Regions from separate parts of the Leuconostoc kimchii IMSNU 11154 genome, predicted to be linked through region 2. Evidence: predicted binding sites of a transcription regulator. Region 2 holds the regulator's gene; the other holds the start of a gene.
The links. The regulator Rex, encoded in region 2, represses fermentation and respiration genes when NADH is low (regulators of the CRP and FNR family bind a similar motif). The targets are predictions, from matches to a motif close to TTGTGAANTANTTCACAA.

Region 1: adhE (bifunctional acetaldehyde-CoA/alcohol dehydrogenase) is a predicted target of Rex. The motif match lies at 3,555-3,572, and genes of this name have one in related genera.

Annotation. Positions count from the first base shown of each region.
Region 1 is NC_014136.1:784,984-790,995, reverse strand. It holds gene LKI_RS04415 (YhgE/Pip domain-containing protein) at 1-594, opposite strand, end outside; gene adhE (bifunctional acetaldehyde-CoA/alcohol dehydrogenase) at 708-3,410, opposite strand; gene LKI_RS04405 (2-hydroxycarboxylate transporter family protein) at 3,667-4,992, opposite strand; gene LKI_RS04400 (alpha/beta fold hydrolase) at 5,101-5,889, opposite strand; gene citG (triphosphoribosyl-dephospho-CoA synthase CitG) at 5,886-6,012, opposite strand, start outside.
Region 2 is NC_014136.1:1,415,915-1,421,926, reverse strand. It holds gene LKI_RS07740 (nitroreductase family protein) at 38-778, opposite strand; gene LKI_RS07735 (FUSC family protein) at 903-1,385, shown strand; gene LKI_RS07730 (HAD-IIB family hydrolase) at 1,419-2,237, opposite strand; gene LKI_RS07725 (GtrA family protein) at 2,234-2,656, opposite strand; gene LKI_RS07720 (lipid II:glycine glycyltransferase FemX) at 2,725-3,762, opposite strand; gene LKI_RS07715 (redox-sensing transcriptional repressor Rex) at 3,768-4,418, opposite strand; gene tsaD (tRNA (adenosine(37)-N6)-threonylcarbamoyltransferase complex transferase subunit TsaD) at 4,578-5,594, opposite strand; gene rimI (ribosomal protein S18-alanine N-acetyltransferase) at 5,631-6,012, opposite strand, start outside.

The sequences.
Region 1 (6,012 bases), 630 kb from region 2:
AGACAATTGACCTACACCATTGTTGAGTTTGCTGGCACCATCTGATCCCGCTTGTAGGCCTTTTTGTGATGATTTAGTGGCTGATAGAATGGTTTCATTGTAGACTTTTTGAAGCGACCGCGTCACTCTTGTTTGGATTTTGTCAGCTGCTGAACTCGTCATTTTTTCGGCAATGAAGCTGGCCCCTGCATTATGCGAAATTTTAATTTTTGACGTTATAGGTTGATCACTTAATAATGTCCCTGCGTTCTTGGTAAAGTCACTTGGTATCGTGATGGTCATATAGTATTTGCCTTGCTTCAAGCCATCCTGTGCTTTCTTATTAGATACCTCACTGATCTTCAAGGGTTGCTCTTTGACTAACTTGTCAGCTAAATCAGAACCTAAATGCTGATTTTTACCATTAATCTTAGCCGATTGATCTTGGTTAACAACGGCCACTGGCAAATTATTTACATTCCCATACGCATCCCACAGTGATGACAAAAAAATCACTGCATAGATACTAGGAATCAATGTAATCCCCAATAACAGTAACTTTAAACCACGTAGTTTACCAATGCGCTGCCACTCTGCGCTTTTCCAAAATTTCATGCCTTTGAGCCCTCGTTTTCCATGTACTTTAAATGTCTATGGATATATTATATACACGGTTAAAGAAATTTGCAAACAAAAAAACATCAAAATTTGATGTTTTTCATCGTTTATTAAAGTTGATCTCTCAACAATTGTTGAATTTCTGCCAAACTAGGTTGGCGTGGGTTTCCGGGTGTGCACTGATCGTTATAAACAAGATCCGTCAATTTTTCAATATTGTTTTCTAGATCTACTTTCTTAACACCATTACCTGTTAATGTTTGGTCAACTTCAACTGACTTAGCCAAATTCTTAACGGCAGCAATCAAAGCATCGACCAATTCAACATCTGTATTGCCCTTCAAGCCAAGGTAGCGCGCAATATCAGCATAATCTTTTTGTGCTGTATATGTCTCATAGCGTGGGTAAGGCGTGCGCTTAACGTTACCTGTCACGGCATTAAACTTAATCACATGTGGCATCGCAATGGCAATAGCCAATCCGTGAGGCAAACCGAACTCACCACCAGTTTTGTGGGCCAATGAATGGTTAATGCCTAAGAATGCGTTAGCAAATGACATACCTGCTAGTGTTGAAGCATAGTGCATCTTTGAACGGGCATTTTGACCTTCCTTGGTTGGATTTTTAGGGTCATATTGGTATGACGTTGTTAGGTTTTCAAAAATCAACTTAATCGCTTGCAAAGCCCATGGTCGTGTGAATTCAGAAGACATAACTGATACATATGATTCCAACGCATGAGATAGTGCATCTAATCCAGAAAAGGCTACTGTACGCTTTGGCACTGTCATGACAAATTCTGGATCCACAATGGCTACTTCTGGTGTCAACTCATAGTCAGCTAATGGATACTTAACATGTGTTTGGTCATCGGTAATTACCGCAAATGGTGTGACTTCTGAACCAGTACCAGACGTTGTTGGAATAGCGACCATTTGTGTCAAGCGGGCGTGGTAGAACTTAACGATACGCTTACGAATATCCATGAACTTTTGTTGCAATTCCATGAATAAGTTTTTGATCCCTTCTTCGTCTTCCAAAATACCCTCATGACGTGTTGAGTATTCATACAAGAAGCGACCAATCTTTCCCGCATCTAATGCCGAACCACCACCCAATAGGATCACTGTATCAGGCTTGAAAGCAGCCATTTGACGTGCAATGCCAACTGCTTCAGACAAAGTTGGATCAGGCTTAACTGAACCATAGATATTTGTCTCAACCTGTTCTTGGCGTAATTCTAACTGGCTCAATACCTTACCAACAAAGCCGAATTGCACCATACCTGGATCAGCAACAATAAAGGCACGCTTAACTGCTGGTAATTCTTGTAAGTAAGTAATAGCGTTTGCTTCATAATAAACTTCCTTAGGTAAGCGAACCCATTGTGGTCGATTACGGCGGCGAGCAACCGTTTTAATATTGAGCAAATCGTATGTTGATAAGTTGTGAGACAATGAATTCTTCCCCCATGATCCGGTACCAAGCGTCAAAGAAGGGCGCATAGCATCTGTATAAATGTCACCAATACCACCAATTGAATCAGGTTGGTTAACTAAGATACGTGATGCACCAATAGCATCAGCATATTCTTTAATAAATGGATCATCTTGTGAACCAATTTGAATAGCAGCATTATGTCCTGCACCCTGATAACTCAGTAATGCCTGTACTGTTTCAATCGCTTCTTCACGCTTCTCAACTTTATAAATTGATAGTAAAGGCGATAACTTTTCTGATGACAGTGCTTCGCCAATATTCTTTTGATCCAATTCGAATAGCAAGACATCTTTGCCTTCAGGAATTTTAACACCAGCTTGCTCAGCTATCCAACGACCTGACATACCAGCAACTGGACCAGCAACACCAAATCCTTCTGCATTTGGCTTAAACACATAATCAGCAATTTTCTTATAATCTTTTTTAGGGACTAGGTAAGCGCCTTGCGCTTGCATTTTTTGTAGTACTTCATCATAAATTGGTGCTTGAATAACGGCTGAGTTTTCAGTGGCACAAATCATACCATTATCAAAACGTTTTGACAAAAGCAAATCAGACACGGCACGGTCAGTGTCAACTGTCGCATCAAGATAAATCGCACCGTTTCCAGCACCAACACCCATTGATGGATTACCTGACTTCAAGGCTGCATTAACCATCGCTGGTCCACCAGTTGCCAAGATTGAGGCAATGCCCTTATTTTGAATTAATGCACTTGTGCCATAAAGTGATGGCTTTTCAATCCATTGGATAAAGTTTTCAGGTGCACCAGCCTTAACAGCGGCATCATAAACAATTTTTGCAGCGAGTGCTGATGACTTTTGTGCTTGTGGATGGAATGCAAAGATAATTGTGTTACGTGTCTTGGCTGCCAACATGGCTTTAAAAATCGTCGTTGATGTTGGGTTCGTAGTTGGTACAATACCAGCTAGTACACCGAGTGGCGCTGCTAATTCGACTTTCCCTTGTATTTTGTCTTCACTAATTACACCAACTGTTTTATCAAATTTGATAGCGTTGTATACAGATTCAGAGGCAAAGCGATTTTTTGTATCCTTATCTTCAACGACCCCACGGCCAGTCTCATCATGAGCTGCATGAGCAAGTACGAGTGAATTTTCTGAGCCAGCTAATGCCATTGCTGCGACGATTTTATCAACTTGCTCTTGTGTAAATGTTGAAAATGCTGTTAAAGCTTTTTGTGATTTTTCAACTAATTCTGCCGTCATTTTTTCTGCTTGGGTTTGTAATTCTGCCTTTTCTTCGGGTGTCAAAACCTTCTTTGCGGGCTTCTTTATCATTGTTTCTACCATAGTGAATGTACTCCTTTTATCGTTTGCTCATTTATTAACAATATAAGTATATAACACCCAAATATAAAAAGCAAGTATTTTAAAAAATGTTTTTAAATCGTTGATATAAATATAATTGTAAGCGTTTTATGTTAATTTTATTGATTGTGTATTATTTTACAATAAACCCATAGAACATCTATTTACGATTATAATTAGTATCAATAAGTACAAAAAAAGAAGCTATCAATAACTTCTCTGTCAGATGTATTTACTTTCATCTCATAAACGATACTAAAATTCCTGCAATAACCAAAACGAGTGCACCGCCGATTCGATTGCCCATCTGTGCAAAAGCGATCAAATGCATGCGATTTGATGCAGCCAAAACTGCAACGTTTCCAGTCCCCCCCATGCTATTGTTAGCCAATCCAGCTGTAATAACTGATTCAACTGGATAAAGCCCGAAAATTTTACCTAGGACAGCACTTGCTAATGATATGATCACAATACTAGTGACACATAAAACAACAAATTGCCATGATAATGCACTCAATAATAATTTAATATTCAATAACGATAATCCGACACCAGCCAGTAAAGCATGTGTCATATTTTTGACTACTAATTGCCCAAACATAATCACTGATTCTTCATAATAGGTGGGTAACAAACCAAGTGCCTTAATTAATACAATTGTTAAAATAATAAAGGCGTAGGCATTAATACTTGGAAAAACGACACTCAGCATTGTACCAAATACAAAGAACGATACTGAAATAACAAGACCAACACCCATTTGAATATAGTCGGGCTTCAATTCTTTTGCGGCCTTTTCACTGCTATTTTTAGTATGTAACAGCTCTCCGTGACCATTATATTTACTCGTCATAAATAGTTTAGAAACTAAACCTGCACTAATAATAGCTAATAAGTTACCAAAAATAACTGCCGGAAATAATTGAGACAGTATTGCTGCAGCTGGATGTCCAAATGCATGCGCATATATGCCTGATAGAGGAACGATACCTGCACCGACACCACCTGCCATAATGGGCAAACTGACGTACAAAACCGAGTGATCAAATCCTTCACCAATCAACATGCCCATTAACCCAACACCAAAGAATGTGATTGCCATTGAAATGAAAGCAACTGGTAAGAATCTTATAGCGGCACCTAACAACATTTTACGATTCATTTTAAAAATTGATGAACCAATCAATGATACAATATACAATCCCAGAAAATCCATACCATTAATAAAACCTGAAGCAGTATGAACGACTGATTGGGGAATAACACCCGTTGTGGCTAAAATAGCTGTTGCAAAAATAGTAAATACTGATCCGCCACCCAAGTACGACCTAAAAATAGGTAGATGTGCCCCTAAGTAATAAAAAATATGTCCCATCAAAACCAACGCTAGAATAGCCCCGATCATTGTATTTGGTAAAGTATGCGTCTCTATTGCTACGATTAGTAAAATAGCCATTAAAATATAAGCAACCATGCCAATACCACTGATTTGACTTGCATCCAATTGTGCAAGTCGGCTACGCCAGTTATGCCTCGTAGTTTTACTGCCATTATTATCTAACATTGTTTAAATTCTCCATTATTCATTAGTTATAAAAATCACAAAAGACTGAAAAATTCGACAGACTCATCGCTTTATAGCAATCACCTTCTTAGTTATATTTTTATTTATCTACGCTTTTAAAAAGTTTATAATCGCTTTATTAAAAGACTTATGGTCTTCTACTTGCGGCATATGACCAACATTATCAATAGTTATTACTTTTGAAAATCCATTGTTTATGTTTTCACAATAAATAGAATAATCATTACCCCATATTTCTGTACATGCGCCTTTTACAAATAACTGTGGTACTTTAATATCTCTAATTGCCTGACGCCAATCTTGTAATAAATGGTCAATTAGTAATTCATGACCTAAATCAACATCAAAAGGCGTTTCTTTTTTAACACGATTCAGTATTTCCCGTAACTCATCAGATATTGGCTGTTTGTTCATTTTTAAGAAGGGAATTTGTTCAGAAATCAGCCAAAAGTTGTCCCATTTTAAGTTAGCTAAACCACCTGACCATCTCTCATCATTTAACAATTTAGGCGACTCGTCTATTGTTACCATGCGATCAATAATTTGATCACCAAAAAGTACTGTATACGCCCATATCACACTGGCGCCCATGGAGTGTCCTATTAATTCGACACTTGTTAACTTTAAATTTTCAATTAATTCATGTAAGTCTGCGGCTAATCGCATAATTTTTAAATTTTTTGTGGTACGCGTTGAGGCACCATGGCTACGCCAATCTAAGGTAATTACCCGAAAACCACATTTGAGTAAATATATCGATTGGTAATACCATTCTTCTTTGACGCCAGCGTAGCCAGTTAACAAAATAACCGCCTGACCCTTGCCCTGATCTGTATAAGATAGCTTGATTTTGTCACCTGTTACAAAACTTGTCATATGCCACCAACCAGTCTTGCAAGGAAAATCGTTGAAATCAAATTATCCGCTGTGCCACCTATGCTTAAATGCCGTTGCACAAACTCTGTATCTAATTTTTCTAAATAAGCGATCCCAGCACGC
Region 2 (6,012 bases):
ATAATGCTGTTTTTGCTTTATAATTACCACAATCATTCTATGATAATCTAAACCCTTTTGTCTTAGGGTATTCATCTAACTGTGTCGTATCAAAACGACGCGCAACTAAAGTCATATTATTCTTTATCCAAGAATTGTCCATATGCCGCTTTGCATAATAATCCACCATCGTACGATCATAAGCAGTGACAGCCTGTGTCATTTGTACTTGACTATAGCGATCAGTCATCAAAATGCCTGACAAAGGTAATTTAGGTTTAATTCCTGGTTCTTGTGCCGGATATCCAATTGAAAAGCCCATAACCGCCTTGACCAATTTAGGCAAATTTAACCGTTCTTCATATAATTCAAATGAACGTAATGCGCCCGCCATGGTGACACTTCCCAATCCAAGTGATTCAGCAGCAACTTGAGCTCGACCTAGTGCCACACCAGCTGAAATGATTCCTCCCTCAAGCATACTATAAGTTGATAACTTTTTTTCAGCAACTTGCTGTTGTTCTGGTGTCAGACCGATTAAGTCCTTATTAAAATCAACTGTTACGACGAAATATCGGGCTGCGGTTTCGATATACGCCATGCCAACTTGTTTGGTAATCTCGGCCTTAAACTTTTGATCTGTAATTTCAATAAATGTGACCGGCTGAAAATTATTAATATTAGGACCAGCATTCGCAGCAGTCAAAATAGTAGCAACAATCTCATCTGATACTTTTTGATTTGTAAAAGCACGAATTGATTTATGGTTATTGAGTAATTCTATTGTTGTATTTGACATGACTATTATTTGCGCAGATGATTTTTTAGTATATTATTTTCTCTACGTCACATCTCCTTTTATTGTTACATAGATTTTACCATATTTTTATGATAAAATAATAAGAATATTACTGGAGGTCGTTATGCAGTTTGGTCGGTTCCGTATTGGGTTACGTACTATGAAAACGGCGATGGCCGTTATGCTTATCATTATTATTTTTTATTTTTTTAACAGGCCCCCATTCGTTGCGGCTCTTGCATCAGTCTTTGCCTTACGTGAAAGTTGGGATAAAACACTTAGCTTTGCAAAAATACGTCTCATGTCAAACCTAGTCGGTGGTATATTGGCTTTAATCTACTTTTTAGTGCATGCTCATACTCATAACGCAACATGGGTTTCTATGATTTTTTTGCCATTTCTCGTTATTATTGCCATTGTTTTTTTGGATGGCTTTAATTTCAATAGCGGTGTTATTGGTGCACTAGCTGCACTTCTAATGATTTCTTTGAATATACCTGCTGGTGCGACGGTATTATATGTCATTGACCGTATTATAGATACCTTTATTGGCGTCATTGTGGCAATCGGTGTTAATCGTTTTGCCTCACCAGACCCTAAAAATTAGGCATATAAAAAAGATCGCTGCTTGCGATCTTTTTTATATGCCTAAATAATTTTCAATTGTCTGTAACACACCATCATTAACATTTGTGTTCAATGCTCGTTTTTGTATGGCCTCCAGCATAAAGCTGTCAGCATTTGGCATCACATAGCCATGTTCATATTTTTGTAACATTTCTAAATCATTCCCATTATCACCAAAGGTCATGACTTCACTATCCAAAACGTCATAGTAATCTTGTAAAACTTGCAATCCAGCAGCTTTATCCACGCCTTTGCCTAACACGTCAACTGAACCAAATCCTGACCCTGTTGCATGTAACTCATCCCCAAATATTTCTCGTAATTCAGCTACGTGCTGCTGTACCTCATTATTTGGCCAAACAAAAGTGATCTCTAAGATATGATCATCAACAGCCATTAACTTCTCAACTTGTTTAACATTTGGATAAAACTGAAACACCATCTGCGCTACAGGACCAGTTGCATGGTTGGAAACGTACGTTGCACGATCTCCCGTCATAATGATAATATTTTCAGCTGACTCAGGATTTCTCGCATTCCAATCAATCACCTTATGTAGTTGTTCAGCAGATAAATGAACAGAATATAATTGTTCTTGAGATGTTGCCACCATCGCACCATTTGAACCTACAAAATCAATTTCATAACCCTTTGAAATTGTTGGTTCAAAAAGTTCTTGCAAATTTTTAACCTGACGTCCAGAAGCGGCAATAAAATGCATATCACGTGCTGCTAGTTGATCCAAAATACGTTCAAATCTGCCCTGACTATAAATATCATTAGCTGTTAGAAATGTCCCATCCATGTCGGATGCAATCATCTTAATTGTCATTGTTCTGCCCTCTTCTTAAAAATAATCAATTTACTGAGTACAAAATTCGAAGCAATCACAAATATATTTTGCACAATATTCCAAATATTAGCATCTTGCTTTAGAATATCCACGCCAACACTTAAAATAAAATAACCGATAATACCAGTTAAAATACGTGCTAAATAAAATTGCCAAATTTCTTTGATGATACTTTTAAGCGTCGTATTTTTTGAATGGAACACCCAAACACGATTAGTTAAATAGGCAAACAGTACCGCCCAAAGCCACGCCACGACGTAGGCAATATTATGGCCCATATGTAATTGGTTATAAAATAAAAAGAAGACAATAATATTAACAATTGTCGTTAACACACCAAATATCACATACAACAAGATGGCTTGATATTTGGTGACTAAATTTTTAAACTTCAACATAATCACTCCAATATAATCTATTAATTATATCATAATGCACTAAAAAATGCCGCCATCAGACGACATACTTAATTGAATTGTGCAATATATTGTTGATAACCAGATTCATCTACAACCCAATCTAATTCCCCAATATATTCAGCATGTGGATCATGATAGGCAAATCCATGTTTAAACTTGTATAGCCCATCTTCGGGGACAAAGTCACCAACACCACCAAAATCGTATTCAATTTTACCTAGAGATAAGCCCCATTTTAACATTTCCCATTGCACAGCATATGGTCCATAGTGCTTAGCATATTGGCGATTTGATCCAGCATACATATACCAAATTTCATCCCCATAACTGAAACCAATACCACTAGCAATCACTTGACCTTCATAATGCGCCAGAAATACTTTAAATAAACCAGTTCCTTGCCACAATTCTTGCATTTTTAGAAAATAACTTATAGGCCGGTGGGTAATACCTTGTGCCGCAGCCATCATAACATAAGTATCAAAAAATGCTTCAATATCTGATTGCGTATCTCCACTCGTGACCGTTACACCATCCTTAGCAGCACGGCGGATTTGGTTACGATAGTCCCGTTTAAAGTGTGTCATCAGCTCAACTTCATTCGTAATCGGGCTTGCACCCTCACCGCGACCATCATAATATAGAACCACATTTTTTCGTGGCTGAATATTGCCATGCATATTTTTAACTGCACGATTGCGTGTCGTAAATCCTGCCTCTTGATATGCGGTATTTAAGGCATCACTGTAGGATACTTCGGGATCTAAGCGAATGAGGAAGACATTATCAGGTAATGCTTCTAATGCCTCATCAATCATGGATCGAATAAGCTGTATATTTGTCACATCACCGATTGGGCCACGTCCAGCATAGCCTAATAACTTACCCGGAACAGCCTCAACCGTTAATACAGTTAAAACAGTGTCAATTTTACCATCTGTTTCATGATAAACATAGACATGACCCCAATTAGCTTTTAACTCACCCCACAAAGGATCTTGTGTCACCTGACCTCGTGGGTCTTCACGCACAAATTTTTGATAGGCAGCAACTTTTTTTGAATCATTTAAATCTAAAATGGCCATACTTTTTATAATCCTGTCGTAATTGAACCATAGTTATCAATGAAATAAACTAATGTCTGTAGTTCATTTGTTAAATCAACGTTCTGTACACGCACACCACTTGGTACTGTGACACGTAATGGCGTGAAATTCAAAATACCCTTCACGCCAGCATCAACCAACTGATCCGTGATATCTTGCGCCACGTTTTGAGGCACTGTTAAGATAGCAATGTTGATACGTTGTGCTGTCATTTGTTCTTTTAACTCTGTCATTGCGTAAATGGGTACACCAGCCATGATTGTACCAGCACGTGTTTCATCTACATCAAATGCCGCTGAAATACGCATGTTGGAAGATTGATGAAAGTTAAAGTTCATCAAAGCTTGTCCCAAATTACCCGCACCGATTAGGGCCACGTTGATGAGGCTCCCTTGGTCCAAAACATTTGCAAAGAAATCAAGCAATGCTTTCACATCGTAACCATAGCCACGCTTACCCAAAGCACCAAAATAAGAAAAGTCTCGTCTAATTGTAGCCGCATCAAATTTAATCGCATCACTTAATTCTGCAGATGAAATACGATCTGTCCCCGCATCATTCAAAAATGTGAGGTAACGATAGTAAATAGGTAAGCGCTTTGCTGTCGCGCGTGGAATTTTTGGTTGTTGTGTCATAAGTTTCTCCAGTTTGTGATGATAAAACCTATCAACACAGGTTGACGGCATTATACATATATTAATCTATTTTTCTGTTCAGTTTGTGAACTTTTGCATAACTATTATACCATAAACATAAGCTCATCCGCAAAAGATAGTGATACATTCACAATCTAATCATCCCTTTAATAAGTCAAAGTCTAATCCTGGATCTGTATTAAGATCCAGCCCTGCAAACTTGTTTTGTTTATAATTCCAATATCCCGCTGCACCAATCATGGCAGCATTATCACCTGTATATTGGTGTGGTACTGGTATAAATTGTGTCTCTGGTATTGTTCCCAATAACGTCGACAGTTCTTGACGTAGTTGGGTGTTAGCTGCCACGCCACCTGCTAAGATAAAACTTTTTACTGGGAAATCATTTAATGCGCGTCGTGTGCGACCTATGAGTGCAGCAACAACTGCATTTTGAAAACTTGTGGCTAAATCATCATGATCAATGGTTTCGCCCTTTTGCTCTGCATGATGGACATAATTAATCACGGCACTTTTTAAGCCAGAAAAACTAAAATCATAGTTATCTTCATGTGCCATGGCAGTTGGGAACTTAATTGTTGCTTGCCCGCGATGTGCCATTTCATCAATTGTTTTACCCGCTGGATACGGTAATTTCAGTAATCGCCCAACTTTATCAAAACTTTCGCCTGCAGCATCATCACGTGTTTCACCAAGTACCGCAAAGCTATTTTCCTCATGCATTAAAACCAATTCTGTATGCCCACCAGACACCATTAACGCCAGCGCAGGATAGACGATCGGTTGATTAAAATTAGCGGCAGCAATGTGCCCAGCCAAATGATTAACCGGTATAATTGGTAGATTATGTGCCAAAGCAAAGGCTTTAGCACCCATTAATCCGACAAGCAATGAGCCAACCAGCCCTGGACCATATGTCACAGCTACGGCATCTAAATCTGTTGGCTTCACATTGGCTGTTTGTAAAGCATCATCTAATACACGTGTGATCCATTCAATATGATGTCGGCTAGCAACCTCTGGTACAATACCGCCAAATCTTTGGTGTGAATTAATTTGTGTCGCCACAGCGTTACTTAAAATAATATGGCCATCTTCAACAATAGCCACACTTGTTTCGTCTGCACTTGATTCAAATGATATAATTTTAGTCATGATATCACAACGTGAACAGAGGCATGCCCTCAGTATTCACACTTTCCTTTCCATCATTATGGCCGCATGTCCATTTTTATAGTACTTTTCTCGACGATAATACGCACTAAATCCCAATTTTTCGTACAAATGAATCGCTGCCTCATTCGATTCATCTACTTCCAACAAAAAACGTTGTGCATGAGATAACGTAAAAACCCGAGTCAAGAGTTGAAAGGCCAATCCCTGACGTTGGCTATTTGGGTGTACAGCAATACTACCAACTTCAACTTCATCGAGTATTTGCGTCACGCCTACAAAACCACCATCGGCAATAAAATAGTGGCTTCTAGGGCTTGTTAACTCATGTTCAAATAGTGATTTTGGCCAAGGAGACGGTGAAAAGGCAGCTTCGGCAATTTCAAATATCTGCTGACTA